2 regions of the Brachymonas moutaii (nom. illeg.) genome follow, and region 2 is predicted to be linked to the other one. Evidence: predicted binding sites of a transcription regulator. Region 2 holds the regulator's gene; the other holds the start of a gene.
What was found. The regulator HrcA, encoded in region 2, represses chaperone genes, less so after heat shock. The targets are predictions, from matches to a motif close to TTAGCACTCNNNNNNNNNGAGTGCTAA.
Positions count from the first base shown of each region.

Region 1: groES (co-chaperone GroES) is a predicted target of HrcA. The motif match lies at 11,754-11,780, and genes of this name have one in related genera.

Region 1 is NZ_JBNGEN010000005.1:66,769-81,216, reverse strand. It holds gene ACP2WS_RS07355 (transglutaminase family protein) at 1-890, opposite strand, end outside; gene ACP2WS_RS07350 (circularly permuted type 2 ATP-grasp protein) at 894-3,527, opposite strand; gene ACP2WS_RS07345 (transglutaminase family protein) at 3,551-7,117, opposite strand; gene menA (1,4-dihydroxy-2-naphthoate octaprenyltransferase) at 7,425-8,390, opposite strand; gene ACP2WS_RS07335 (ferredoxin reductase family protein) at 8,456-9,820, opposite strand; gene ACP2WS_RS07330 (hypothetical protein) at 10,075-10,899, shown strand; gene ACP2WS_RS07325 (C40 family peptidase) at 11,058-11,675, shown strand; gene groES (co-chaperone GroES) at 11,928-12,218, shown strand; gene groL (chaperonin GroEL) at 12,297-13,940, shown strand; gene ACP2WS_RS07310 (Hsp20/alpha crystallin family protein) at 14,229-14,448, shown strand, end outside.
Region 2 is NZ_JBNGEN010000001.1:630,419-644,866, reverse strand. It holds gene ACP2WS_RS02910 (dynamin family protein) at 1-433, shown strand, start outside; gene mutY (A/G-specific adenine glycosylase) at 447-1,574, shown strand; gene rapZ (RNase adapter RapZ) at 1,581-2,435, opposite strand; gene recN (DNA repair protein RecN) at 2,512-4,248, opposite strand; gene ACP2WS_RS02890 (NAD kinase) at 4,251-5,162, opposite strand; gene hrcA (heat-inducible transcriptional repressor HrcA) at 5,193-6,209, shown strand; tRNA gene ACP2WS_RS02880 (tRNA-Arg) at 6,322-6,399, opposite strand; tRNA gene ACP2WS_RS02875 (tRNA-Arg) at 6,523-6,600, opposite strand; gene ACP2WS_RS02870 (sulfite exporter TauE/SafE family protein) at 6,861-7,601, shown strand; gene ACP2WS_RS02865 (P1 family peptidase) at 7,674-8,711, opposite strand; gene ACP2WS_RS02860 (energy-coupling factor ABC transporter permease) at 8,692-9,333, opposite strand; gene ACP2WS_RS02855 (hemerythrin domain-containing protein) at 9,416-9,928, opposite strand; gene ACP2WS_RS02850 (universal stress protein) at 10,266-10,739, shown strand; tRNA gene ACP2WS_RS02845 (tRNA-Gly) at 10,818-10,893, shown strand; gene ACP2WS_RS02840 (TetR/AcrR family transcriptional regulator) at 11,190-12,050, opposite strand; gene ACP2WS_RS02835 (hypothetical protein) at 12,057-12,227, shown strand; gene queC (7-cyano-7-deazaguanine synthase QueC) at 12,324-13,076, opposite strand; gene ACP2WS_RS02825 (5'-nucleotidase) at 13,086-14,003, opposite strand; gene ACP2WS_RS02820 (hypothetical protein) at 14,361-14,448, shown strand, end outside.

The DNA.
Region 1 (14,448 bases), on a different contig from region 2:
TACAGCACTCCCCGGATGGGAGAGACATCGGCAAAGTCGCGGCCAACGGCCAGACACACATAGTCTTCGCCCGGCGCCATCCAGCCCACGCGGTTGTTGGTGGGATCGAGATCGAACCAGCCTCCCTGGGGAGCGGAGTCCTCCCCCGCCGGGACAGCCCCGCCGATCACCGGCAGCCAGGCCGGCAGATCGGGCACATAGACCGACACCCAGGCGTGCGAGGCATCGGCTCCGCGCAGCCGCGGCTGACCGGGTGGCGGCATGGTGAGCAGGTAGCCACTGACGTAGCGTGCGGCCAGCCCGAGCGAGCGCAGGCAGCACAGCAGCACATGGGCAAAGTCCTGGCAGACGCCGGCGCGCCGGATCAGCGTGGTTTCGGCCGGTGTGCCGATCTCGGTACTGCCGGCGCGATAGCTGAACTCATGGTGAATGCGGGCCGTGAGGTGGCAGGCTGCCTCCACCAGCGCACGCCCCGGCGTGAACGAGGGACGGGCATAGTCGATGAACTCGGGACGGGTGCGCACATGCACCGAGGGGTACACGTACTGGCTGGCCGGATCGTAGGGGGCTCCCTGTCGGTACACGAAGCGCTCGCGCACGGCTTCCCAGGCCACGGTGCTGAAAGCGGGTGGCGGTGCCGTGGTGCACACGTCGCTGACAGAGCGCACACCCAGATGGTCATGGGGATGGTCGATGGCGAACCAGTCCACCCCATTGCCGAAAAGATCCTGTCGGTGCTCGATCCAGGCAGGCGCGGGATCGACGTCGAGCGCGTGCAGGAGCGTCGTCTGCAGCGGAGTGGCCACGGGCCGCAGATGCGCCTGATGCAGTGCGCCATCGACCATGTGCTCGTAGAGATAGCGGGTGTCATGGGTGATGCGCAGCTTCATGGATCATGCCCCCAGACTGAGCCGCACCTGGCGCGTATGGGTGAAGTGCCGCACCGTGAGCGCCTGCGAGAGTTCCCCCATGGCACGGCGCACCTCCTGCAGCAGGGCATGCAGGGCTGCCCTGTGGCCCTGGGCATCGGCCTGGGCGAGCATGGCGGGATCGACATTTCCCGGCTCGGGCAGGTGCAGAGCCAGATCCTCCAGATCGGGCGGATTGCCTTCCTGCAGGCGGGCCAGCCGCCCCGAGAGCGACTGCATGACCCACCCCAGGGCACGCGGGTTCTCGCGGCTGTGCACCAGCAGCTCCAGCAGCGCGGCCAGATCATGGCTCTGCTGGTAGCGCGCATGGAACGAGATGGTGCTGTCGCACAGAACCAGCAGGGCCTCGAAGCCGTCATCATCCTCCACGGCGCGGGTGGAAAAGGCCAGATCGAAGGCCTCGCACAGAAAGCCGGCCCGCTCGATGAAGCGGCCGATCGAGAGCAGCCGCCAGCCGTTGTCGCGCATCATGCGGTCGAGCTGGGCGCCGATGATGCCGGAGAGCCGCCGCATGAGGTCGCGCAGCAGCTCCTGCGCATCGGCCCACGAAGGCACAGGCTGGGCGGCCAGGGCACGGCTTTCGAGGGCAAAGGTTTCCTGCAGCGAGCGGATTTCGGCCCAGTGCTCCAGCGCAAGCCGGTCGCGCACCTGCGAGGCCGCATGCCGCAGCGACTGCAGGTTGAAGGCCAGCGAGCACAGTCCGTCCTGCCCGGCCATGCCGGTGATGAGGGCATGCACAAAGGCCTGTCGATCCTCCACCAGCCCGGGCGTGCCCGGTGGCACCAGCCCTTGTGCGCGGGCGAGCGCATCGAGCCAGCCCCGCAGCGGGTGCGAAGCCTGCTCCTCGCCGGTCAGGGTATTGAGAATGAGCTGGATGAGGCGGGCATTGTTCTCGATGCGCTCGGTGTAGCGCCCCATCCAGAACAGGTTGTCTGCCGCCCGACTGGTGACGTTGCGCACCGGCGCACCGCGCGCAGCCAGGGTCCGGACGACCGGGCGGGGCGCCATGCCCTGCATCTCCTGCTGCTGGCTGGAGAGCACCCACACATCCGCGCTGGAGCCGCCCCAGCGCATCGAGGACAGCTCCCCGCCCTCGCTGGCGAGCCGGGCCATGCCTCCGGGCAGTACCCGCCAGCTGTCCGCCCCGTTGGAGAGGGCAAACACGCGCACGATGGCAGGGCGCTCCAGCAGCTCGCCTGCCCCCGTCTGTGCCCCGGCAGCAGGGCGCCAGATCGGTACGCCCGAAGCGGGCAGATAGCGCTGCACGGTGCACTCATCGGCCTGGGCACGGATGCGGTTCACCCACTCCGCACGCTGGGCCGGAGTGAGCCAGCGCGTGAGTGCCGTGTCGAAGTGCTGGCGTGCCGGTGCGCCCGGATACGGCGCCGGATAGGTCGGCTTGATGACGCAGCCGTCGATGAGCCCCAGGGCCTGTTCGCGTGCGGCTGCCTCGCCGCACCACCAGGTCGGCAGGGCGGGCAGCGCCAGCTCCTCGCCGATGAGGCGGCGGGCCAGCGCGGGCAGGAAGCCGAGCAGCGCCCCGGACTCCAGAAACCCGGCCCCCGGCGCATTGGCCATGAGCACATGGCCGGCACGGAGCGCCTCCAGCAGACCGGGCACGCCCAGCTGCGAATCGGGGCGCAGCTCCAGAGGGTCGAGGAACTGGTCGTCCATGCGCTTGATGAGCACATCGACCCGTTCGAGGCCCTGCAGGGTCTTGAGGTAGAGCCTGCGGTCGCGCACCGTGAGGTCGCTGCCCTCCACGAGCGAGATGCCCAGATAGCGCGCCAGATAGGCATGCTCGAAATAGGTTTCGTTGTAGGGCCCGGGGGTGAGCAGGGCAATGTGCGCATTCTCGCCGGCAGGGCTCGCCTGCCGCAGGCTGGCCATGAGGCTGCGATAGGCCCCTGCAAGCCGCCGCACGTGCATGCCGTCGAAGGCCTGCGGGAACTGGTGCGAGACGGCGTGGCGATTCTCCAGCAGATACCCTAGCCCCGAGGGTGCCTGCAGCCGCTGGGAAACGATCCACCAGCCGCCCTCCGGCCCCCGAGCCAGATCGAAGGCGGCAATGTGCAGCCTCCGCCCGCCCACCGGCGTGACACCGTGCATGCAGGGCAGGTAGTCGGGGTGCCCCTGCACCAGCGCAGGCGGCAGCAGCCCCTCGCGCAGCAGATGCTGGGGGCCATAGACATCGGTCAGGATGTGTTCGAGCACCCGCACCTGCTGCAGCACGCCCTGGCGGATGTGGGCCCAATCGGCCGCGCCGATGAGCAGCGGAAACAGGTCGACGGCCCACGGGCGCTGCACATCGCCGTCACCGGCGTAGACGTTGTAGCTGACATCGTCCTCGCGGATCTGGCGGCGCAGCCCCTGCAGGCGTGCGTCGAGCGCGGCGGGATCGGGCCGCGTATGGCGCCAGAAGTCGCGCCACGCCGGCGCCAGATCCTCCTGCCGCAGGCCGGGCAGATCCAGCCGCCCCCCCTCGCAGCGCGCCTGCCCCAGCAGCTCGCTGAAGCGCAGCACGCTGCCGGGAGCGCAGACAGGGGGAGACGCCGGCACCAGGCCGGGCGGAGAGGAGGAAGAAAGCACGAAGGACACGTCCCGGATTGTCCGCTTCCGGCTCAGTATCTGGAAGCCGCAGGATGGCGGCGCAGATCCAGAGTGAACGGAAATTCACGGTCTGCCAGCATGGAATTGCTGGTGGGCAGCGCGTTGCGGGCCAGATCCAAGGTGCCTGGCGTATGGCCGAGCCGGAAAAAGCGCGCCAGCCGGCGGCTTTCCGCCTCGTAGGCGTTGACGGGCAGCGTCTCGTAGTTGCGTCCACCAGGATGGGCCACATGGTAGGAACAGCCGCCGAGCGAGCGCCCCATCCAGGTGTCGACCACATCGAAGGTCAGGGGCGCATGCACCCCAATGCTGGGGTGCAGGGCGGACGGCGGATTCCAGGCCTTGTAGCGCACCCCGGCCACCAGCACCCCGGCCTTGCCGGTGGGCTGCAGGGGCACCGGCACGCCGTTGCAGGTGATGGTGTGGCGGGCCGGGTTGAAGCCCCGCACCTCGACCTCCAGCCGTTCCAGCGAAGAATCCACATAGCGCACGGTGCCACCCCCGCCGCTTTCCTCGCCCATGACGTGCCAGGGCTCCAGCGCGCTGCGCAGGGTAAGCGTGACGCCGTCGGCCTCCATGTCCCCGATGTGGGGGAAACGGAACTCGAAATGCGGAGCGAACCACGCATCCTCGAACGCGAATCCAGCGGCACGCAGCTCGGACATGACATCGGCAAAGTCGGCCTGCACAAAGGTGGGCAGCATGAAGCGGTCGTGCAGCTCGGTGCCCCAGCGCGCCAGGGGAGCGCGGTAGGGCTCACGCCAGAACCGGGCAATGAGCGCACGCATCAGCAGCTGCTGCACCACGCTCATGCGGGCATGGGGCGGCATCTCGAAGGCACGCAGCTCCAGCAGCCCCAGCCGGCCGGTGCTGGAATCGGGCGAGTAGAGCTTGTCGATGCAGAACTCGCTGCGATGGGTGTTGCCCGTGACGTCGATCAGGATGTTGCGCAGGCTGCGGTCGACCAGCCAGGGCTGCATCTGTTCGCCGTACTTGGCCTGTGCCCCGTGGATTTCGGCCAGGGCGATTTCGAGCTCGTAGAGCTGGTCGTTGCGTGCTTCGTCCACCCGGGGAGCCTGACTGGTCGGGCCAATGAAGAGCCCGCTGAACAGATAGGAAAGACTGGGGTGGTTGTGCCAATAGGACAGCAGGCTGGCCAGCACGTCGGGCCGCCGCAGGAAGGGGCTCTCGTCGGGCGTGGCGCCGCCCATCACGAAGTGATTGCCACCGCCCGTGCCGGTATGCCGTCCGTCGGTCATGAACTTCTCGGCGGAGAGCCGGCAGTGGAAGGCCGCGTCGTACAGGAACTCGGTACGCGACACGATCTCGCGCCAGGTGCGGGCAGGCTGGATGTTGACCTCGATCACTCCGGGGTCGGGCGTGACCTGCAGCATGGTCAGACGGGGATCGCGGGGCGGCAGATAGCCTTCGAGCACCACGGCCACGTCGAGCGCCTCGGCGGTGCGCTCGATGGCGGCCACCAGGTCGAGATAATCCTCCAGCCGCACGACCGGGGGCATGAACACATACAGCGCCTGATAGCCCTTGGAGGGATCCTTGGGATCGACGATGCCCGTGGTACGCCGCGTGTCGCGTGCCTCCACGCACAGGGCGGTGCGCACGATCCACGGTGCCGATTCGTACAGCCGCGGCTTGCGCTCGCGCAGCTGCCCGCTGGCCATGCCGTCGTCATCCGCGTCCTCGTGCATGCCCACCATGCCGCCACCGGCGAGATTCTCGCTTTCGCGGCGGCGGTGTCTTGCAGCGGTCCCCTCCTTCTGGCAGGCGGCCGCGTCCCTGCCTGCGGCAGCGCGTGCCTGCGCGCCCGGGCGGTCCTGTGCGGGCTGGTCGGCACCGGTGCTGTCGAGCTCCTCGCGCGGCTCGAAGGGATCGACCGGCACGGGTACCGCGCGGTCATCGGCGGCCACCCAGGGCAGCCGGTCGAGCGGCAGACGCAGCCCCACCGGGGAGTCGCCCGGAAGCAGATAGAGCTGCCCTTCGCGCAGATGCCAGGGACTGGTGGCCCAGTGGGGGGCATGCTCGGCCGTCAGCTCGGCGTAGGTGCCCACTTCGGAGACTGCCTGCAGAGGCAGCACGTAGCCCACAGGCCGTGCGAGGCCCTGTCCGAACACGCGGCCCAGCCGGGCACGCTCCAGACTGTCGTCGAGCCGCGCATCCTGCGGCGTGACGTTGCTGGGCAGGCGCTGCTCGCGCCACAGGTGATACCAGGTGTCCTCCAGCGCCGGCATGACGTGGCTGTCGGTGATGCCCAGCTCCTCGGCCAGCTGGCGGATGAAGCGGTCGGCATCTTCCTGGGTGTAGTGCTGGGGCGTGCGCTCATCGGCCAGACGGGCCGGGTTGTGCCACACGGGCTCGCCGTCGGTGCGCCACAGGGCCGAGAGGGCCCACCGCGGCAGCTGCTCGCCCGGATACCACTTGCCCTGCCCACAGTGCAGGAAGCCCCCTTGGCCATACTGGTCGCGCAGACGGTGCAGCAGCTCGATGGCCCGTTCCCGCTTGCGCGGCCCGAGCGCCGTGGTGTTCCACTCGGGCGCGTCGCGGTCGTCGATGGACACGAACGTCGGCTCGCCCCCCATGGTGAGGCGTACATCCCCCTCCTGCAAGGAAGCATCCACTGCATCGCCCAGGGCGAGCACGCGCTCCCACTGCGCATCCGAATACGGCAGCGTGACGCGGGGGGTCTCCAGAATGCGGGACACCGACATCTCGTGGCTGAAGGTCACCTCGCAGGGATCGACCAGTCCCTCGATGGGCGCGGCCCCCCCGGGCTGGGGCGTGCAGGCCAGCGGAATGTGCCCTTCGCCCGCAAACAGTCCCGAGGTGGCATCGAGCCCCACCCAGCCGGCCCCCGGCAGGTAGACCTCGCACCAGGCGTGCAGGTCGGTGAAGTCATGGTCGGTGCCGCTGGGGCCGTCGAGCGACTTCACATCGGGCTTGAGCTGGATCAGGTAGCCGGACACGAAGCGCGCCGCCAGCCCCAGATGGCGCAGCAGCTGCACCAGCAGCCATGCCGAGTCGCGGCAGGACCCGCTGGCCTTGCCCAGGGTCTCCTCCGGCGTCTGCACGCCGGGCTCCATGCGGATGAGATAGCGCACATCCTGATGCACCCGCTGGTTGAGCGCCACCAGAAAGTCCACCGTCGGCGTGGCGCTGCGGTCCACGCCTGCCAGATACTTCTCCAGCAGCGGCGTGAGCGGGTCTGCCGCCAGATAGGGCGCCAGTTCCTGCTGCTCCAGCTCGCCATAGGCAAACGGAATCTGCTCGGCCTCGGGCTCCAGGAAGAAATCGAACGGATTGAACACCGCCATTTCCGCCACCAGATCCACCGTGACCTTGAACTCCTGCGTGGGCTCCGGGAACATCAGGCGCGCCTGGTAGTTGGCGAACGGATCCTGCTGCCAGTTGATGAAATGCTGGGCCGGCTCGACCTTGAGGCTGTAGGAAAGGATGCGACTGCGGCTGTGGGGGGCTGGCCGCAGGCGCACCACCTGCGGTCCGAGCTGCACCAGGCGGTCGTACCGGTAGTGGGTGACGTGGTGAAGTGCGGCGTGTATCGACATGGCTGTGCCCTGCTGGATCATCGGCCCGCGCTCCCGAACAGGGGAGACACGGTCCTGGAAATGGAAGTTCCGCTCATTCTCGTGCGAACGGAAGGCTTCCCTGCGAATCGTGCATCACGAAAGGGGCCTGTCTTCCTCATGGGCGCCGAGGCATGGAAGGCCGGCGCCATGAGGAAAACGGGGCCCTGTCTGGTCAGTCAAGCAATACACATGCCAGCTGCACCCCTGGAGCTGCAGCACGCGCCTCGCTGGCTTCCCCATTGCTCCATGCACGGCCATCGGCCCCCCCTGGGGGCCGATGCACCACTCAGGCTGCCGCGCCGGCAAGCCCCTGCGCGGCAGCCCAGGTCAGCACAAATCCCAGCTGCACCATCCCGGTGCGCGCCAGAACCCGGTTGTAGCCCTTGCCTGGCGCGTGGCGCACAACATCGGTCACCTGCCTGAGCGCAGGCACGAGCATCACCAGCGGCAGAGCCATCCAGGGCGAATTCGCTGCCGGCCCGATCAGCGGCAGAATCACAAACGGGAACAGCATCACCCCTGCATACAGGAGTCGGCTGGCCGGCAGACCCAGCCGCACCGCCAGCGTGCGCTTGCCCGCCCGCACATCGGTCGCACGGTCGCGGGTGTTGTTGACCAGCATGACTGCCGCCGCAAAGGCTCCCATCGCATGCCCCATCCACCAGACATGGGCTGTGGGCACGCCGGCCTGCAGCCAGAAGGTACCCCCCACTGCCGCCAGGCCAAAGAAGCACCAGACGAACACTTCCCCCCACGGTCCATAGGCAATCGGACGCGGCCCCGAGGTATAGGCCCAGCCACACACCAGTGCCAGCAACCCTGTCGCCACGATGGGCCAGCCCCCCACTCCTGCCAGCACGATGCCGAGCAGGAATGCGCCCCCCATCGCCAGAAATCCCGCACGCCTCACGGCGGCAGCTGGCAGCCAGCCACTGGCCACCGCCCGCGGAGGCCCCAGTCGATCGGGCTGGTCGGCCCCCTTCTCGTAGTCGCCCACATCGTTGAGCAGATTGGTGCCGATCTGGATGCACATGGCCGCCAGCAGCGTCACCAACGCCAGCAGTCCGTGCAGACGTCCTGTCTGCAGCCAGGCCAGCATGCACCCTGCCACTACCGGCGAAAGGGTCACGGTCAGGGTGTAGGGCCGGGCCGCCAGCCACCAGGCATGCGCGGCAGACGGCGCAGCCGAACCGGCAGGCGCGGGGGCCGGGAGAACATCGCCCCGCAGGGATTCATCGGAAGAAGCAGACATGGCGCCCCATTGTAGGGGAGGGCCGGAAGCGCCCAACCCTTCCATGGGCCGCAACGCCGCCCCTTTCAGCGCATGGCAAACAGCTCCTGATGGAAGCGCCCTGCCGGCAATCCCTGCGCCAGCAGATCGGTCCGCAGCGCCGTGCCGAATCCTGCCGGGCCGCAGAACCAGACACTGGCCGTGCGCCAGTCCGGCACGGCCGCACGCAGGCGTTCGCCCGTCAGGCGTCCATCACGCGCATCGACCAGCACATGCAGATGCACCCCTGCCGCAGCCGCATCGGCCTCCAGCAGCGCGAGCGCCTCGGGGTCGAGTTCCGTTGTGGTGTGGAACAGATCCACCTCGGGTGCATGGGCCCCCTGGGCCCGCTCCTGCGCCATTTCCTTGAGCCGCGCCACAAAGGGCGTGATGCCGATGCCCCCTCCCACCCAGATCTGGCGGGGAGCATCGTCATTGAAGGTGAAGCACCCATACGGCCCTTCCACCGTGGCCGGCATGCCGGGCTGCAGCGCCTGCGGCAGAGTGGCGGTGTAATCGCCCAGCGCCTTGGTGATGAACGTGATTTCCCGCGTGGCGGGATCCCAGTGCGACGCGATCGTGTACGGATGCGCCCCTTCCGCACGATGCGTGGTCACAAAGGCAAACTGCCCTGCTTCATGCCCCGGCCATCCGGAAGCAAGCCGCAGTGTGGTGCGCACCACGCGCAATGCAGGCAGGCGATGCACCTCCAGGATCTCGCCAGACACCTTGCGCCCGGCCCCCACGCGCCCCAGCAGCACCATCAGGGCAGCCACCACTCCGGCCGCGGTCAGCACGGCCATCAGCCATCCCACCGGCTGGGACCAGTAGGCATACTTGAGCAGCACCACCGTATGAAAGGCCAGCACCAGATAGGCCACGGCCAGCAAGCGGTGTGTCTTGGAAAACAGCCGGTAGGGGAACCACTTCACGAGCGCCAGAACCATCAGCACCACAGCCCCATAGAAGGCCCACTCTCCCATCGATTCGGCCAGATGGCGCTGCGTGTTGAGCCACTGCTCCAGCGTCACAACCGCCTGTGCCACCCCTTCTCCGCCGCCTCGGGGGCCACGGCGTGCGGGGCGCTCCAGCCAGCCCCAGCCCACCATCCACTTCGTCCCCTTGGACATCCACCAGTGCACCACCGACACCACCAGCGCCGTGATCCCCAGCCATTTGTGCAGGCGGTACATCTTGTCAAGCCCATTGAGCCGGGCCTCCAGCCACCGCTGACGGGTCGCCAGCACCATGCCCACGCTCATCACCGCCATGGCCACCACGCCGGTGAACTGGATAAAGACCTCCCTGAACGGGAAATACCTGAACGGCTGCACCCACAGCGTATCGGCCATGAACCACAATCCCGCAGGCACCAGCAGCACCAGCCACCACCCCATCTTGATATTCTTCATTCTGTCCTCGCAAAAAAGTTCCGGACTCCGTGGTCCTCACGCACAGATAGAGTGCATCCAGGCCCCGAAGTTCCCGTATCCATGTTCACCTTGCCGCATGCCTCTTAAGCTTCCCTGAACCGCCTGGCGCCGTCCACCTTGCCCAAAGCCGGGCGCCGGTGCCTCCATACACGCTGTCACACCTGCCGCTGAACTTTGCAGCCGCCATGTGATCTGCCCTTACACACTCATTTCCATCTTCCGACGAACATCCCATGACTGCCGCCCTCCCGATCCGTCCTTCCGCTGCCCCTGCGCGCGCCCTCCGCGGGCCCGCTGCCCTGCTGCTCACCGGTCTCACCCTGCTGACCTCTGCCTGCGTTGCGCCCCTGCCCTACGCCACGACCGACAGCGGTGTCTGGAGCGATGTCGGGGTCGTCCAGCCCGACCCGCTGCTCATTCCCTACGACCCGCCGCCGGTCCTGGTCGAAACCCCGCCCCCCATGCCTTTCATCGGCGCCATCTGGATCGGCGGCTACTGGACCTGGCAGAACCAGTGGGTCTGGGCGCGCGGCCGCTGGGCCAGTGCCCCGCGTCCGGGCTATACCTGGACGCATCCTTACTATGCCCATCGTGGCAATGGCGTCGTGTTCGTCAATGGTCACTGGACTGCGCCTGGCCACCGCTTCGTGCCACCCGGCCCCTCTACCCCCCTGCATGCGGTTCAGGCCCCCGTCAACGGACGTCCATGGGGAGCCACCGCCCCTCACGCCCCCACTGCGCCGGCTGTCACCCCCACGGGCTGGATGCATGCCACGCAGGGCCGGACAGCGCCCGCAGTTTCCCCGGCGGCCCAGCCCGGCACTCCTGCTCCAGCCGCTGTTCCACGTCCTGCCTGGATGTCACAGCGCCCGCGCACCTTGCCGAACTCTCCGGCCGCCGAGCAGCGTCGCATGGCTCCCCAGGCACAGCGTGTGGAACGTGCCCGCACGTTCCAGCGCGATCCCCACGCTATCCAGCAGCCACAGCAGCAGCGCCCCCACAACCGGCCCCAGGAGCATCGCGAATCTCACGATTCCCGGAGTGAACCCCACTTCTGATCCCCCCCTGCGCGCCTCCCTGCCGCCCCCTGCTGCAGACAGGGCGACAGACAGGCCGGGGGATTCGCAAACGGCACCCCAGGTGGTACAACGTGCGCATGGCATCTTCCGGAGCTTTCCCGATGCACCCCCTGCCGCCCCCCCTCTCCTCTCTTTCCATGCCCGCCCTGCCCCCCACCCTTCGGCGGGAGGGGCAGTCTGATTCTTCCTCTCAAGACCTCGCCTCGCGCCGCCACCTGCTGCTCCTGGCCGGGGGAGGCTGCGCAGCCCTCTTGCTCGCGGGCTGCGCCAGCCCTGCCCGCACAGCCCGTCGGCGCTCTTCCGGCACCTCTCCGGGCACGCTCCGGACCGACTACCCCTCCATCGCCCTGCTGCATCCGCTGCAGTTTTCCGGCGACCTGCGCGAAGCCGCCATTGCTCGGGCCATGCTCGCCATCAACACCCCCTACACCTACGGCGGCAATACGCTGGAAGGAGGCTTCGACTGCAGCGGCCTCGTGCAATACGTCTTCAGCGGCATTGCTCCCCGTGCCTTGCCTCGCAGCACCCTGCAGTGGGCCCAGTCGAGTCGCCCCCTTGCCGTGAACCAGCTGCAGCGGGGTGATCTGGTGTTTTTCGATACCTCCGGCAACCCCTTCTCGCACATGGGCATCTATATCGGCCGCCGCGAATTCATCCATGCCCCTTCTTCGGGAGGCATCGTGCGCACCGCCAGCCTCTACAGCCCCTACTTTGCCTCCCGCTTCAACGGTGCACGCACGGTATTCCGCGGGTGAGCCACCCGGCATGGCACCCGGTGCCATGCGCAAGTTTTGCCCATCCGCCTCTTGAATCCCCCTGGATCGCCCTTATCATTAGCACTCGCCAGGGTAGAGTGCTAAAGCCATCCACGCATGTGTGCCGGGATCGCCAGCCGCCTCTGCCGGCCGATGCTTTCCCCGTCCTGCACGGACGCGTTTCCGTGCAGGCAGGGAACATCCCCTGTTTCAACTGTTTGTCTCATCACGACTTACTTTCAAGGAGAGTCCATGAACCTGCGTCCCCTGCACGATCGCGTGATCGTCAAGCGTCTGGAAAACGAAACCAAAACCGCTTCCGGCATCGTCATCCCCGACAACGCCACCGAGAAGCCCGACCAGGGTGAAGTGCTGGCCATCGGCCCCGGCCGCATCAACGACAAGGGTGAAGTCAAGCCCCTGAACGTCAAGGTCGGTGACCGTGTGCTGTTCGGCAAGTACAGCGGCCAGTCCGTCAAGGTCGACGGCGAGGAGCTGCTGGTGATGAAGGAAGACGACATCTTCGCCGTCGTCGAGAAGTAATACCCACCCCATCCCGCACGGATGCGTGGCCGCATGGCACAGGCATCCTGCACCACTGAATCACTGGAGAATTTGCAAATGGCAGCTAAAGACGTAGTTTTCGGCGCGGACGCCCGCGCCCGCATGGTCGAAGGCGTGAACATCCTGGCCAACGCGGTCAAGACCACCCTGGGCCCCAAGGGCCGCAACGTGGTGCTCGAGCGCTCCTTCGGCGCTCCCACCGTGACCAAGGACGGTGTGTCCGTGGCCAAGGAAATCGAGCTCAAGGACAAGCTCATGAACATGGGCGCCCAGATGGTCAAGGAAGTCGCTTCCAAGACCTCCGACAACGCGGGCGACGGCACCACCACCGCCACCGTGCTGGCCCAGGCCATCGTGCGCGAAGGCATGAAGTACGTGGCCGCCGGCATGAACCCCATGGACCTCAAGCGCGGCATCGACAAGGCTGTCGCCGCACTGGTCGAGCAGCTCAAGGCCGCTTCCAAGCCCACCACCACCTCCAAGGAAATCGCACAGGTCGGCTCCATCTCCGCCAACTCCGACGAATCCATCGGCCAGATCATCGCTGACGCCATGGACAAGGTCGGCAAGGAAGGCGTGATCACCGTCGAAGACGGCAAGAGCCTGAGCAACGAACTCGACGTCGTCGAAGGCATGCAGTTCGACCGTGGCTACCTGTCTCCCTACTTCATCAACAACCCCGAAAAGCAGGTCGCTGTTCTCGAAAACCCCTTCGTGCTGCTGTTCGACAAGAAGATCAGCAACATCCGTGACCTGCTGCCCGTGCTCGAGCAAGTGGCCAAGGCCAGCCGCCCGCTGCTGATCATTGCCGAAGACGTGGACGGCGAAGCCCTCGCCACCCTGGTGGTCAACACCATCCGCGGCATCCTGAAGGTCGTGGCTGTCAAGGCTCCGGGCTTCGGCGACCGTCGCAAGGCCATGCTCGAAGACATCGCCATCCTGACCGGCGGCAAGGTCATCGCCGAAGAAGTCGGCCTGACGCTCGAGAAGGTGACCCTGGCCGATCTGGGCCAGGCCAAGACCATCGAAGTGGCCAAGGAAAACACCACGATCATCGACGGCGCAGGCGCTGCTGCTGACATCGAGGCACGTGTCAAGCAGATCCGTGTCCAGATCGAGGAAGCCACCTCCGACTACGACCGCGAAAAGCTGCAGGAACGTGTGGCCAAGCTCGCCGGTGGCGTGGCCGTGATCAAGGTCGGCGCTGCCACCGAAGTCGAAATGAAGGAAAAGAAGGCCCGTGTCGAAGACGCCCTGCACGCCACCCGTGCAGCCGTCGAGGAAGGCATCGTCGCCGGTGGTGGCGTGGCCCTGCTGCGTGCCCGCGCCAGCGTGGGTGAGCTCACCAGCGCCAACGCCGACCAGAACGCCGGCATCAAGCTGGTGTTCAAGGCCATCGAAGCCCCCCTGCGCGAGATCGTCGCCAACGCCGGTGACGAGCCCAGCGTGGTGGTCAACAAGGTGCTGGAAGGCGCCGGCAACTTCGGCTACAACGCTGCCAACCACGTGTATGGCGACATGATCGAAATGGGTATCCTGGACCCGACCAAGGTGACCCGCACTGCGCTGCAGAACGCCGCCTCCGTGGCCAGCCTGATGCTGACCACCGAGTGCATGGTGGCCGAAGCCCCCAAGGAAGACGCTCCTGCCGCCGGCATGGGTGACATGGGCGGCATGGGAGGCATGGGCGGGATGATGTAATTCATCTCCGCCGGTCTCCGGCTGCAGGGCAAGCGGGCGCGGTTCCCGCAAGCCGCTGATCCCTGCATCCGGCCCACCGCACCAACCCTCTCGTCCTTCGGGGCGGGAGGGTTTTTTCATGCGCAGGCAGCGTGCCGAACACCCCACCCTGCGGTCTTCTCCATCCCCCACATCCCGATACAGAACGCCCCTTCCAATCCCTTGAAAATCCTTTGATGGCGCTTACTTAGGAGACATGCAACGTTGCCGTGAACTTGAATTTTCACCTTCAACCTGATGGAGAAACGCATGAATACCCTGATCAACCGCAATCCCCTGCTCGATGACTTCTTCAAGGATGTCGCTCCCGGCTTTTTCATCAAGCCGCTGCATGGCGAGCCTCTGCCGCCGCCCTCGCAGCTCCGGATCGACGTCAAGGAATCCGGTCAGGACTTCACCGTGCATGCCGATCTTCCCGGCGTCCCCAAGGAAGACATCCAGGTGGGAGTCGAAGGCAATGTGGTGACCA
Region 2 (14,448 bases):
AGAATTTGCCTTCACGCTGCAGGCCGATCCGCCGCCCCGCATGGACGATTATCTGCGCCAGCTCGCAGAGATCGAGACTGGGCATGCGCACTACCTGGGAATGGGCAATCTCCTGAAGCTGTCACAGCCCGAATTCGTGGATCGGCTGCTGAGGGCACTGGTGTCGCGTCTGCGGATCGTGTTCGAGAAGGCCATGAACGACATTGAGCAGTGGAGCCGATCGGTGGCCAGTCAGATCGATACGCAGCTGCGCGAGCGCCGCCGCAGCTTCAAGCGTCGCATGAAGACGCTGGAGCGGGCAGAGTCTGCGTCCAGCGATCTCGATGGACGGATTCAGGAAATTCAGGATGCGCTGGCGGCCAATCACGCCGCAGAAGCGGAACTGCGCCGGATGATCGAAGAGCTGGCGACATTCCCAGTCCCCGCAGCCTGACGACGCACTGCACATGGAGATATCCGACAGCCAGGGAGCGAACGAGCACGCGGAGGTGGAAGTTCTCTTTGCGCCCAGGCTCATCGAGTGGCAGCGGCGCTGCGGGCGACATGGGCTGCCCTGGCAGGGGGGGCATGATCCGTATCGGATATGGCTCTCCGAGATCATGCTGCAGCAGACGCAGGTCACGACGGTTCTGGGGTACTACGGGCGGTTTCTCCAGGCATTTCCGGATGTGCAGGCGTTGGCACGTGCCCATGAGGATGAGGTCATGGCGCTCTGGAGCGGGTTGGGCTACTACAGCCGCGCCCGCAATCTGCATCGCTGCGCCCAGGACATCGTGGCGCACCATGGCGGATGCTTTCCCCGTTCGGCGGCTGAGTTGCAGCAGCTGCCGGGCATAGGCCCCTCGACGGCAGCAGCCATTGCGGCTTTTGCGTTCGGGGAGCGGGTATCGATTCTGGATGCCAATGTCCAGCGGGTGCTCTGCAGGGTGCTGGGGATGGCAGATGATCTCTCGCAGGTGGCCGCGCTGCGTCGCCTGGCCGGGCGGGCAGCGGCACTGCTTCCGGCAGCTCCCGTCTGTCCAGCCGACATGCAGGCCTATACCCAGGGGCTGATGGATCTGGGGGCGATGATCTGCACTCCCAGGAATCCTGTCTGCACCCAGTGTCCCATGGAGTCTTGCTGTGTGGCCCATGCATTGCACTGCGAGACCGCATATCCGGTGCGTTCGCGTCGCCTGCGCCGTACAGCGGAGACGTGGTGGCTGCTGGTGGCAGAATCGGCAGCCGGCATATGGCTGGAAAAACGTCCGTCCACAGGCATCTGGGCGGGGCTGTACTGTGTGCCGGTATTTGCTGCGGAGCAGGACGCACGCGAGTACGCCAGGGCCCAATGGGGAGTGGCAGCCGAAGGAGCGCTGGAGGCATTTCCTTCTTTCAGGCATGTGCTGACCCACAAGGATTTGTATCTGCAGCCGTTGTGCCTGCAGGTGGATGCTTCTGCCGCGTCAGGGCCATCGGATGCGGAAAGACAGGCCGGCTGGCGCTCGGATTGGCAGTCCCTGGGGCTGCCAGCGCCGGTGCGCAAATGGCTGCAGGAAAGAGAACATCTGGTTCTCTGGACAGAGAGCCGGTAGGATTGATCAGAAATCCTGATCCCTGTGGCGGCGCAGGCAGGTCCACTCGCTGCAGAAATCCTGATAAAGCCGTTCGACGAGATAGACCGAACGGTGCTGTCCTCCGGTGCAGCCTATGGCCACGGTGACGTAGCTGCGGTGGTTTTCCGCCAGTGCAGGCAGCCAGCGCTGCATGAAGTCCCGGATGTTGGCGTGCATGATGCCGACTTCAGGCTGTGCTTCCAGGTAGTCGATGACTGGGGCATCACGGCCCGTCAGCGGGCGCAGCGCCGGCTCGTAATACGGGTTGGGCAGCATGCGCACATCGAACACGAAATCCGCGTCGGTCGGAGTGCCACGCTTGAATCCGAAGGATTCGAACACGAGCGTGATGTGGCTTTGCGGCAGCGCCATGAGGGCACGGATGTGGCTGCGCAGCTGGGCTGCGTGGGTCATTGTGGTGTCGATCACATGGGCGTGGCTGCGGAAATCTGCCAGCAGCTCGCGCTCCAGTGCAACGGCATCGCGCAGATCCTGATCCTGGTTCTTGCCTGCGATGCGTGTGAGGGGGTGCTTGCGACGCGTCTCCGAAAAACGGCGCATGAGCGTGGCGTCACTGGCGTCCAGAAAAAGCACCGATACCTCGACCCCACTGCGCTTCAGGGTGTTGATCTGCAGCGGAATGAGGGGGAGGGAATTGGCACTGCGGGCATCCACGGCAATGGCCACGAGGCGGCTCTGGTGCTGGCGCTCCACTTCAATGAACGGCAGCAGCAGCTCGGGCGGCAGGTTGTCGACGCAGTAAAAACCGGAATCCTCCATGGCATGCAGCGCCACCGACTTGCCGGAGCCCGACATGCCGCTGATGATCACCAGCCGCATGGGGAGGGCCTCTGGAGAGGGAGAGGGGCTGGCCGGAAGCGAGGAGGGGAGGGGAGAAAGGGGGGGCATGATCGGCTCAGGAAGGGCGTGTCCGGGAAGACGCGCTGCGGCCACGGGGGGTGAAAAGTTCGGTCTGTACCGATTCGTCCCCAGTGGCCTGTCCGGTTTTCAGCATTTCTCGGGCATGGGCCAATGGGGTGGCTGCACCGGGCTCGCCGCCCAGCATGCGGGCCAGTTCGGCAGCACGGCCGGCATCGTCGAGCGGTTCGGTATGACTGACTGTGGCGTGGTCCTGGGGATCGATGGCCTTGGATACACGCAGGTGGTGATGGGCAGAAGCTGCTACCTGTGGCAGGTGAGTGACGGCCAGTACCTGGCGATCCTGTCCCAGCTGGCGCATCATGCGGCCCACGGTGTGGGCCACGATGCCACCCACGCCCGCGTCGACCTCGTCAAAGATCAGGGTGGGTGCCTGTCCCAGCTTGCTGGTAGTGACGGCAATGGCCAACGAGATGCGGGAGAGTTCGCCGCCCGAGGCCACCTTGGCAATGGGGCGAGGACTGCTGCCGCTGTGTCCTGATACCAGAAAATCGATGGTGTCCGTGCCAGTGGCAGAGGGAGGAGCTGGGAGGAAAGAGACTTCGAATCTCCCCCCCTCCATGCCGAGTTCCTGCATGGCGGCCGTGATGGCGACAGCGAGCTGGGCGCCGGCCTTGCGGCGGAGCTGGCTGATGTGCTCGGCTTCCTGGAGATAGGCTTCCCGCGCCTGCGTCACCCGGGTTTCGAGGGCCGCCACATCGATGTCGTCTTCGAGAGCTTGCAGCGCCTGCTTCCAGTCGTGCCAGGTTGAAGGCAGCGATTCCGGTGCGAGACGCAGCCTGCGTGCCAAGCTCAGCCAGCTTCCGAGGCGCTGATCGAGCTGGGCCAGCTGCTCCGGATCCCATTCGACGCGATCGAGATAGCCGCCCAAGCCACGCAGCGTTTCCTGCAACTGGGTCTGGCTGGATTCGAGCAGCTCGATCCATTCCTGGAAACGGGGTTCGATCGAGGCATGGTCGGCCAGAGTCTGGGCCGCGCGGCGCAGGCCATGCTGTACGCCGACTTCCTCGGCGTCGAGGAGGTCGATGGCCTGCCGTGCACTTTCAAGGAGCTGCTGGGCATGCGACAGGCGCTGGTGTTCTGCATTGAGCGTGTCCCATTCGCCTGGCTGGGGGGCAAGCCTGTCGAGCTCGGCCACCTGCCACTGCAGTCGCTCGCGTTCTTCCTCGCGGCGTGCCAGACCGGATTGGGCTGCTTCGAGCTGTGCCTGGAGTGCATGCCATTGTGCCCAGGGAACCTGCAGGGCCTCAGCCGGAATGCGGCCATAGGCGTCGAGCAGCAGGCGGATCGAGGCCGGGTGCATCAGGGACTGCCAGGCATGCTGGCCATGGATATCGACCAGCAAACTGCCCAGCTCGCGCAGCTGGGTCGCCGTGGCAGGGATGCCGTTGATCCAGGCGCGGCTCTTGCCCTGGCTGTCGATGCTGCGCCTGAGCAGCAGGCCCGACTCGGAATCAGGCTCGATGCCATAGGCATCGAGGAGTGGGAGCACAGGTGCGATGGTGTCGAACTGGGCAGTGATGTCTGCGCGGGTACAGCCTTCGCGCACGGCATGTGCATCGGCGCGTGCTCCCATGACGAGCTGCAGAGCGTCGATCAGAATGGACTTGCCTGCCCCGGTCTCGCCTGTGAGCACGGTAAACCCGTCGGCAAGATCCAGGTCCAGCGTCTGCACAATCACAAAATCGCGAAGTGTGATGCGCCGCAGGGCCATGGTCAGTTGCCTCCTTTGTTCCAGTGCAGTTTTTCCCGCAGGGTGTCGAAATAATTCCAGCCGATGGGGTGCAGAAACCGGGCCTGCAGCTCTGAGCGCTGCACCACCACCCGATCTCCGGGCTGCAGGGCAGAAAGCGACTGGGTATCGAAGGTGGCACTGGCCTTGCGTCCTGCCACCAGTTCCAGCGTCACCTTGCAGGAATCCGAGAGCACGATGGGGCGGTTCGACAGGGTATGCGGGGCTATCGGCACGAGCACCCAGCCCGGAATGGAGGGATGCATCAGCGGCCCTCCGGCCGACAGTGCGTAGGCCGTGGAGCCAGTGGAGGTGGCGATGATGAGACCATCCGCACGCTGGTTGCAGACGAAATTGCCATCTACTTCGATGCGAAGTTCCACCATGCCCGAGGTACTCCCCCGGTTGATGACCACGTCGTTGAAGGCGAGGGCGTCATACACGCAGCTGTTGCCCCGCATCACGTGGCTGTGGATCATGGCGCGGGGATCCTCGGTATAGGCTCCCTGCAGCATGGGCGGCAGCGTGTCGCTCACCCGGTCGATCGGAATGTCGGTGATGAAGCCCAGACGCCCCTGGTTGATGCCGATGAGCGGTACCTGGGCAGGGGCCAGTTCACGGGCAGCACTCAGCATGGTGCCGTCTCCACCCACCACTACAGCCAGATCGCACTGCTGGCCGATCTCCACCATCTCCAGGGTGGGGAACAGCCGATCCAGTCCGGTGATCTCGGCGGAGCGCGATTCGATGGCCACCTGGCATCTCTGCTCCTTCAGGCAGGTAGCGACGCTCATCAGGATGTTGGCGGGTGTCCCCTCGGTCTGTGAAGCCTGCGGCGCCGGGTAGTTGCGCAGGTACTTTCCTATCAGCCCCACATGTTGAAATCTTGGTTTCATGTGCGCATTAGATCATTAAAATGTGACGCCATGCTTGATGACCGCGCCAAGTTGCTGCTCCGGACCCTGGTGGACCGTTACATTGCCGACGGGCAGCCCGTAGGGTCGCGTGCGCTTTCGCAGATGCCCGGACTGGAGCTGTCTTCGGCAACCATCCGCAACATCATGGCGGACCTGGAAGATCTGGGGCTTCTGGCGAGTCCTCATACCTCGGCAGGCCGCATTCCCACTGCGCGTGGCTACCGCATGGTGGTCGATGCCATGCTCACCGCCGAACCGGCTGGTCTGTCCAGGCAGATTCCCGCCAGCCTCACGCTCGAACCCGAGCAACCCAAGCAGGTTGTTGCCAAGGCAGCCCATATGCTCTCGGATCTGTCGCAGTTCGTGGGGGTCGTGGTCAGTCCCCGCCGTGGATCGGCCTTTCGGCACATTGATTTTTTGCGCCTGTCCGAGCGGCGTGTGCTGGTCATTCTGGTGTCGCCAGGCGGAGACGTGCAGAACCGTGTCCTTTTCACCGAGACCGATTTCGACCAGCCCCGACTGACTGAAGCCGCCAGCCATCTCAATAAGCACTACAGCGGCATGGACATGGAACAGGTGCGGGCCAGTCTGCGCGGAGAGGTCGAGCACCTTCAGGGTGAAATAGCTGCACTCATGGAGGCGGCCATTCAGGCCAGCGCCGAAGAGCTGCAGGATCACGGACAGGACGTGGTGATTGTGGGAGAGCGCAACCTGCTTTCCGTCACGGATTTTTCCTCCGACATGACCCAGCTGCGTCGTGCCTTCGAGCTGTTCGAGCAGAAGACACAGCTCATGCGGCTGCTCGACGAGTCGATCCAGGCGGCAGGGGTGCATATCTATATCGGGGGCGAAAGTGGCTCGCTGCCAGTGGAGGAGCTGTCCGTGGTCAGCGCGCCCTACCATGTGGGAGGGCAGGTGGTCGGCACTCTGGGGGTGATTGGCCCCGTGCGCATGCCCTATCGCCGCATGGTCGATATCGTCGACATCACTTCCAAGCTGGTGAGTGGTGCCCTCAGCCCGCGCTGATTTTTTCCGCTGAGGACGAAAACGGAGGCGAGGCTGCCTCCGTGCGGCGCAGAAACAGGGATAAAGAAGATAAAGAAAAAGGCCTGCACAGAAAGTGCAGGCCTTTTCAATATGGTGCGGCTGGCAGGATTCGAACCCACGACCCCTTGGTTCGTAGCCAAGTACTCTAATCCAACTGAGCTACAGCCGCTGAAGGCATTCATTGTAGCATGACTTTTTGATGGTTATAAGGAGTTTGCAGGAGAGATGTGTCGATGCAGACGATTCCACGCAAAGAAAAAGGCCTGCACAGAAAGTGCAGGCCTTTTCAAGGTGGTGCGGCTGGCAGGATTCGAACCCACGACCCCTTGGTTCGTAGCCAAGTACTCTAATCCAACTGAGCTACAGCCGCTGAAGCATTGAATTATAGCAGCATTTTGAGGCCTGTGGCCTGCCGATGATTCTGTGCTTCAAGAAAGTTGCGTCATGGGGGGCAACAGGACTCCTTTTATGCCGCCTTTCCGCACCTCTCATGAAAGAGGCGGTGAGAAGTCTGTGGAGGCCCTGCGTGTGCGCAGTCGTTCCGGTATCCCTAGAATGGCGTGCAATTCGCAGAGGGAGTGCGTCCTTGAGGGGCGTGATGGGCCTGGCGCGGGAGAGGAATGACGAATGATCTATGCATTGATTTTCATGGCCGGCATGTGGGCGGGCCTCCAGAACGCATTGGCTGGAGGGGGGTCGTTCATTACCCTGCCTACGCTGATCCTGTCTGGCATGTCGCCGCTCGCTGCCAACATCACCTCCACGGTAGCCCTGTTTCCCGGGCAGGTGACTTCAGGCTGGGCAGGGCGGCGCCACGTGACAGGGGCTGGGAAGCTGGGGTTCAGGGCGCTGTTCGTCATCAGTCTGCTGGGAGGGGCCTTCGGGGGGCTGCTGCTGCTCAAGACTCCTTCCTCGATCTTTGCACGTCTCGTGCCATGGCTGGTGCTGTTTGCCACCGTGATGTTTGCCTGGGGCAGCTTTCGTCGCAGGCCGATCGAGGCTTCTGCCGCTCTGGGGCCGGTGGCGGCAGGGATGGTGCAGTTTCTCATCGCCATCTATGGGGGATATTTTGGTGGTGGCATAGGCTTTCTCATGATGGCGGCGCTCACCATGGCCGGCTTGCCGACGCGCAATGCCGGGGCAACCAAGAATGCCCTTGCCGGAGTGATGAACGCATCGGCTGTGGCTCTGTTTGTCTTTTCCCCGGATCTGCACTGGCGTGAGGCCGTGTGCCTGGGAAGTGGAGCCATTCTCGGAGGCTTGCTTGGAGCCTGGGCATTGCACCGTGTCAACGAGCGTCTTCTGCGCATGGCCATTGTCACCATCGGGCTGGGTCTGACGGTGGGGCTCTTTCTGCGGCCCATCCATTGACCCTTGACGGAACCGATTTGGGAAAGGCTCCAGTGTGCTGTGCTTGGGATCCGATCCGATCAGGTCTGAGGGCTATTTCTGCGGGCGGGGGCGGGCAGCCAACGCTGCTTCGGCTGCGCTGGGCCAAAATGAATCGTCTGTCCGCAGGGACTGTGCGCTGCAGATGGCGGAATGTACGGCCATGGACACCACTGTGCTGGCCATGGCTGCCAGTGTCAGTGCATCCGGCGGTGGCGTGTCCACGACATCGGCCTGCCCTGTAGCCAGGGCGAAGAGGGTATCGCCATCCAGCAGGGTATGCACTGGTGTGATGCAGCGGGCCAGACCATCGTGCCCGGCCACGGTCAGGCGCTGGAGCAGTTCGCGGCTGAGCCGGGCATCGGTGGCGATGACGCCGATGGTGGTGTTGGTGCCAGGCAGCACCGTGGCCGGTGACTGGCCCTGCACCAGACTGGCCATCGAATCTCGCAGTTCAAGGCTGTCCGGCGTTTTGCGGCTGCCGGCCAGGAGGTGGCCATTTGCAGCATCACGCACATCGCCGACGGCGTTGCAGGCCACGAGTGCCCCGACCGTGATGCCGTGCAAGGTGAGGCTGGCGGAGCCTATGCCCCCTTTCATGGCACAGTCGTTTCCGAAAAGCTTGCCCACTGTGGCGCCGGTTCCCGCACCGACATTGCCCTGTGCAAGGGGCTTCTGGGATGCCGCAGTGCAGGCCGCATAGCCATCCTGCGCGGTGGGGCGGATACGGGCATTCCCTGTCGGAAGATCGAACAGCACGGCAGCCGACACCAGGGGCAGGTGGCCGAAGCCGGTTTCCATGCCCAGCCCGTGCTCTTCCATCCAGGCCACGACTCCCGTGGCGGTGTCCAGTCCCCATGCACTGCCACCGCTCAGCACTACGGCGTGGATGCGTTGTACGAGATTGCCGGATCTGAGCAGATCGGTTTCGCGCGTGCCTGGTGCAGCGCCGCGCACGTCCACTGCGGCCACCGCTCCTTGCGGCACCATCACGACGCTGCAGCCAGTGGGCCGATCGGAGCGGGTGTGATGTCCGGCGATCACGCCCCGCACATCCGTGATGCAGCCGGATTCAGGCGGAAGGGGGATCATGGGGATGATGAAAATACAGCCCATCCGACCAGGTGGCCAGCCATTCCGGGCGGAAGGCCACAAAAATGGCGGTCAGCATGCCTGTCATGAAACCATCCCCCCAGGCAATGAGCCAGTGGGCAATGGTGGTGAGACTTGGATCGACGTGGGGCAAGGACATGCCGGCCCATTCATGCAGCACACTGGAAGCGAACACGCAGGCTACTGTGCCAAAGAAGCCGCGACCGAGGATGTACACGAACAGGTGCGTGCCGATGAATCTGCGGATGAGGGCCCCCAGCAGCATGGCCAAGGTGGCAGGGAGGATGCCCAGCCAGAAAGCGTTTTCCATGATCAGCTGGGGTGGGGCATGACCTATCCATGCCGAAAGCACGGCGATCAGGCAGAAGGCAGGCACTGCCAAGGGCCAGCCAAGCATGAGAAGCACCATGCACGAGCCGGTCAGCTGCAGCTGAAGCGGCATGGTGTGCAGCCGGGGGAGTGCCCACAGCCATGGGGTAATGACCAGGCTCCCTAGAAAGGGGTTCAGCAGCTCTGTATCACGCAGCAGACGCCACGGCTGCATCGACAGTGCGATGCCAAGGGCGAGCAGAACCGGCAACCATTCCCAGGAAGTATCCATGGCGCGGATCATACCCTTCTCGTGCCAGAGGAATAGAGAAGAAACTCCGCGAAAGAATGTTTTCCTGGCTCCGGATGCGTGCTCAGGCAGTGACAGGGGGCTGGGTGGCCTGATCCTGGGAGTCTTCGGAGCAGGTGTCTCCGCCACAGCCGTGGATCACGTCGTGAGGAAGCATTTCGGGATGTGTCATGGCACCCGTGACAGGGTCGTAGCCCACCCGCCGCAGATGCAGGGCCAGGGCTGCATCCATGGTGTCTGCATGCTGGGGAAACCAGTTTGCCAGTTCGGTTGCCATCTGTCGTACCACCTTGAGATGGCCCTTGCGGCCATATTCGAGGCCTTCGCGCATCACGCCCAGCACCGCGCCATGGTGGGTGGTGTGGCAGTTGCTGGCAGCAAACCGGGTGGCCAGCATCCACCGGTTTTCGTTGTCGAAATGCACATCCGTGTGATCGATGAGGTGCTGCCATTCTTCCAGCAGGTGGGCATCGTCGGCAGCCTCGACGCGTGCGAGCAGGTCGACAAATTCGACATGGGTCTGATCCATGGCGTCCACGCCGAGCACGAAATCCTCATTCCACTCCAGTTTGCTCATGATTGCCTCTGCCTTGATGACTCGATGATCCCTGCGCGCGTGTCGGCGCACAGGCGCATGCAGTGTATAGCCACATGCGCTGCATACCTTGACCTGAATCAGGCACTGTCTGCGTGGCTTATCAATCCGCATGGCGCAGAGTACACTTTCCCTGCATTGCATTCGGTGTCCCTCGGAGTGGCGAGGCGTGGTCATCCAGACCCGCAGCAGCTTCGGGGCAGGGTTGGCATCCGGCCTTCATTGAGCTGATGAAGACGGAGCGTCGCAGAGAGGCGGACGGGTAGCAGCCTCCAGGGATGACCGGCACCATTCACCATTCTTTTGAGGAAGACGAATCATGTTCAAACATATCCTTCTGCCGGTTGACGGTTCCCGTACCTCCACGCTTGCCGTGGAAAAGACTTCCGATCTGGCCAAGGCGCTGGGCTCCAAGGTCACGGCAGTGTATGTGCTCGATCCCTATCCCTTTGCCAGCGCCGGCCCGGATTTCGCCTTTGGGCAGGCCCAGTACATGAGCGCCATCACCAAGGAAGCAACCGAAGTGCTCGATCAGGTGAAAGCCATGTTCGCCGCCAAGGGGCTGGCCGTAGATGTCATGACGGTAGATGCCTATGCGGTGTGGAAGGGCATCATCGACCAGGCCCAGAAGCTGGGTGCCGATCTGATCGTGATGGGGTCTCATGGCCGTCATGGCGTCGAGAAGCTCATGCTTGGCAGCGTGGCACAGCGTGTAGTGTCGCATGCGCCCATGTCGGTGCTGGTGGTGCACCAGGATGCAGCCCAGGCAGGCGCGACCCAGACAGCGGGCTAAACGGCGCTGTTCTGCAAAAAATGCAGATCTTTTGACGAGCGTGCCGAAACTGCGCTATACTTCATGCTTCAGCACAGCGCGGGAATAGCTCAGTTGGTAGAGCGCAACCTTGCCAAGGTTGAGGTCGCGAGTTCGAGTCTCGTTTCCCGCTCCATATGTGAATGTGCAGATTGCAGTACACAATCTGCACATTGTTGAAAAAAGGGCTTCGGCCCTTTTTTTCGTTTTAACGGTGGCTTTTCAAAGCACATGCATGTTGTGGCATGCAACATGTGATGCAGCATTCCCCATGGCCATCTTGGTGCCGAGGGGGATGGGCACTGAAGACGCGCCGTGAGCCTGTGGCGCATGGCATGCGCATCCGGCCGAATCCTGTACAGGAATCAAGCGGCCGAGCATGCTGGAACTTCTGCCTTTTCTTTGTGCCGGAGAAACGGCACCCGCCGCCCCTCAGGAATGCACGGAATTTACGGTGACGGACGAAGACTCGCATGGTGGACGGAACAGCATGCGCAGCTGCGATTCGCACAGCGTGCCGCCATCGATCGGATGCTCGGGGTCAAGGATGCCATTGTGGATCATGCCGATCCACAGCGGTCCAGCGAGCAGATGGGGATGCTGTGCCAAGGTGTCATCACCGATTTCGCCGCGTTGGAAGGCCCTTTGCGCATGGTGACGGATGTGCGCCAGGAAGGGGGCATGGACTTCCCTTCGATAGGCTTCGATCAGGAAGGGAAACTTGACCCCTTCCGCCAGAATCAGATGGGCCACCGAAGCGCGTCCAGTCATTTCCATGGTGCGCATGGCAGGCAGCAGGGTGCGCCGGAAATGGTCGACCACGAGTTCTTTCTCGCGAATCGGCTGCTTCTCGACTTCGCTGAGCGGGCCCTTGACCACCTGCTCGATCAAGCCGAGAAACAGCGCTTCCTTGTTTTCGAAACAGGTGTAGAGCGTCCCTTTGGCCAGGCCCGCGTGTTGGGCGATATGGCCCATGGTGGCCGCCGCATGACCCTGCTGCATGAACTCGGCCAATGCCGCCTCGATGATCTGTGCGCGGGTTTTGGCCGTCTTGGCGGGGCTGAGGCTCCGGATAGGTGGTTTCTGTGTGCGGGCATGCCACGGGGATCGATCTGGCAATCGGTGCCGTGGGATGGTCTGAGCCGTTGCTCGGGGCTGTTCGGGATGTTCGCAGGGACTCTGCTCATTGGTGCCTGTCTGGGAATCGGCCACATTGCGAGTCTGATGGTCATTGCGCGCGATTTTCGGCATTGCATGAGCGCGGTGACTGGCATATATACCGCTGCGCTCCATGTGGGCATGCTGCTCACCGGCGCGCTGGCGGCACCGCTTGCGCTGCTGGTAGGGTGGCGATTTGCCCTGGCCAGCAGGGCATGGCTGGCCTTGCTGCTGGCAGCGTTGTCGCTGGTGCTGGTCGTGACTGGGGGCGTGCTCTCACGCTCGCGGGCATCGGCTGTGAGCGTGCAATGAGTCAGGTTTTCACCGTCATGCGCGGGCCGTGTCTGGTGCTCCTGCGGGGCTCTCCAAGGGCGCTGCAGCATGGCGGCTTCAGGAGGAACTTGTGTGTCAGTGGGACTGCTGGGCTGCGAGATAGGTTTCGTAGCCCCGGGCGCGCAGCTGGCAGGCAGGACAGCTGCCGCAGCCGTATCCCCAGGCGTGACGATGGGAGCGGTCGCCCATGTAGCAGGTATGGGAGTGTTCGATGATGAGGTCGACCAGCCGGGAGCCCCCCTCGGGGATGCCACTGGCGTCGCCGAGGCGATGTGCGAGTTCCCAGGTTTCTGCCTTGTCGATCCACATCAGGGGGGTGTCGATGAGCAGGCGGCGATCCATGCCCAGTGACAGGGCGATCTGCATGGCCTTGATGGTGTCGTCCCGGCAGTCCGGGTATCCCGAAAAATCCGTTTCACACACGCCTGTGATCAGCACGTCGATGCCTCGACGGTAGGCCAGAGCGGCGGCCAGGGTGAGAAACACGAGATTGCGTCCAGGCACGAAAGTATTCGGCAGCCCGTTGGCTTCCATGGCAAATGCCATGTCGCGAGTGAGCGAAGTATCACTGATCTGGCCGAGGATGTTCACGTCGAGCATGTGATCCTCTCCCAGTCGGCCTGACCAGGAAGGAAACTGTGCGCGCAGGGCATCGAGGACGTGGAGCCGGGCATCGAGTTCGACACGGTGCCGCTGGCCGTAGTCGAAGCCTACGGTTTCCACGTGGGCATGGCGCTGCAGGGCCCAGGCCAGGCAGGTGGTGGAATCCTGCCCTCCGGAGAACAGCACCAGGGCGCGGCGGGATGTGAGATGGGAATGGAGGTTCATGCGGAGAGATCAGGAAAGATGTTCGTGGCTGACGCCGAACGTGACCAGGCCCGAAGGGACATGCTCGGACGCGTTGCGGACGTGGCCGGTCTGGTCGTCGAAGAAGAAATCCGGTTCGAATTCGCGCAGGAAGGGCCCCTTGGCCAGTCCGCCGAGGAACATGGCCTCGTCGATGGAGATGTGCCAGTTCATCAGGGTGCGGATGGCGCGTTCGTGTGCGGGAGCGCTGCGTGCCGTGACCAGGGCGGTGCGCAGACGCATCGGTGTGTCGCCCTGTTCGGAGGCAGTCTGCAGACTGTGCAGCGCTTCCAGAAACGGCTTGAAGGGGCCGGGCGGGAGGGGGCTGGATGCATGGGCGACCTCGTGGGCCTGGAAGGCGGGCAGCCCATTTTGCTGATAGATGCGTTCGGCCTCGTCGCCGAACAGCACGGCATCACCGTCGAAGGCGATCCGGACCGTATCGGGATGCTGGTCGCTGGCCTGTGGCGCCGAGGTGGCGACGCGGGCGGCGGGAAATCCCAGGGCCAGCGCTTCCCGCACGTCGGCATCATTGGCCGAGAGAAAGAGATGGGCGCCCAGCGGACGCAGATAACGGAAGGGATCGTCCCCCTGCGTGAATACGCCCCGCTGGATGGAGTGGAGTCCGTGCGCAGTGGCGGAGCGGAAGACTCTCATGCCGCTGACAGGATCGTTGCGCGAGAGCAGGACGACCTCGACTCGCTGGTGGTCGGAGGTGTTGAAACCGAGCAGCTTGCGCACCAGGGAGAATGCGACTCCGGGGGCTGCAGGATCATCGATGTGCGCGAGCTGGGCATGCATGTAGGCGCGGGTGTCACCGGCTTCGAACAGTCGGTTTTCGGCCTCGAAATCGAACAGGGCACGCGAGGAAATGGCGACGACAAGCTTGCCGTCCAGAGATGCGGGCATGCGGCAGGAATGGTGAGGTGAATCGGGACGATGATAGCCCAATCGTTCACGGGCTGATGCGACGGTGACAGGAAAGGACGCGGGGCAGAAAACCGGACGGATGGCGAGGCTGAGACTCACATGCGGGCCCTAAACGCCGCATAATCGCAGGCAGTGTCGCGCAGGAGGCGTGGGAATGCTGCCTTCTGGAGGCTCCCAGAAGGTTGATTTTCCAGCTGTGCCGCGACTGGAGGGGCAGCCCTGTTGCGCAGGGGAATCCGGAACAGGATTCCGCGCGAGATGCCGAGCCTTCGGGAAAATTCCCGGACCGGTGGGCGAAGTGGCGGCCCTGCATGCATTTTCTGGAATTCACCCTCTATGCCCAACAGCCTGAACGTGGAAAAACTGCTCAAGAAATGGACTGTCCCTCTGGTGGCAGGGCTGGCGGCCGTCGCTCTGATCGGCG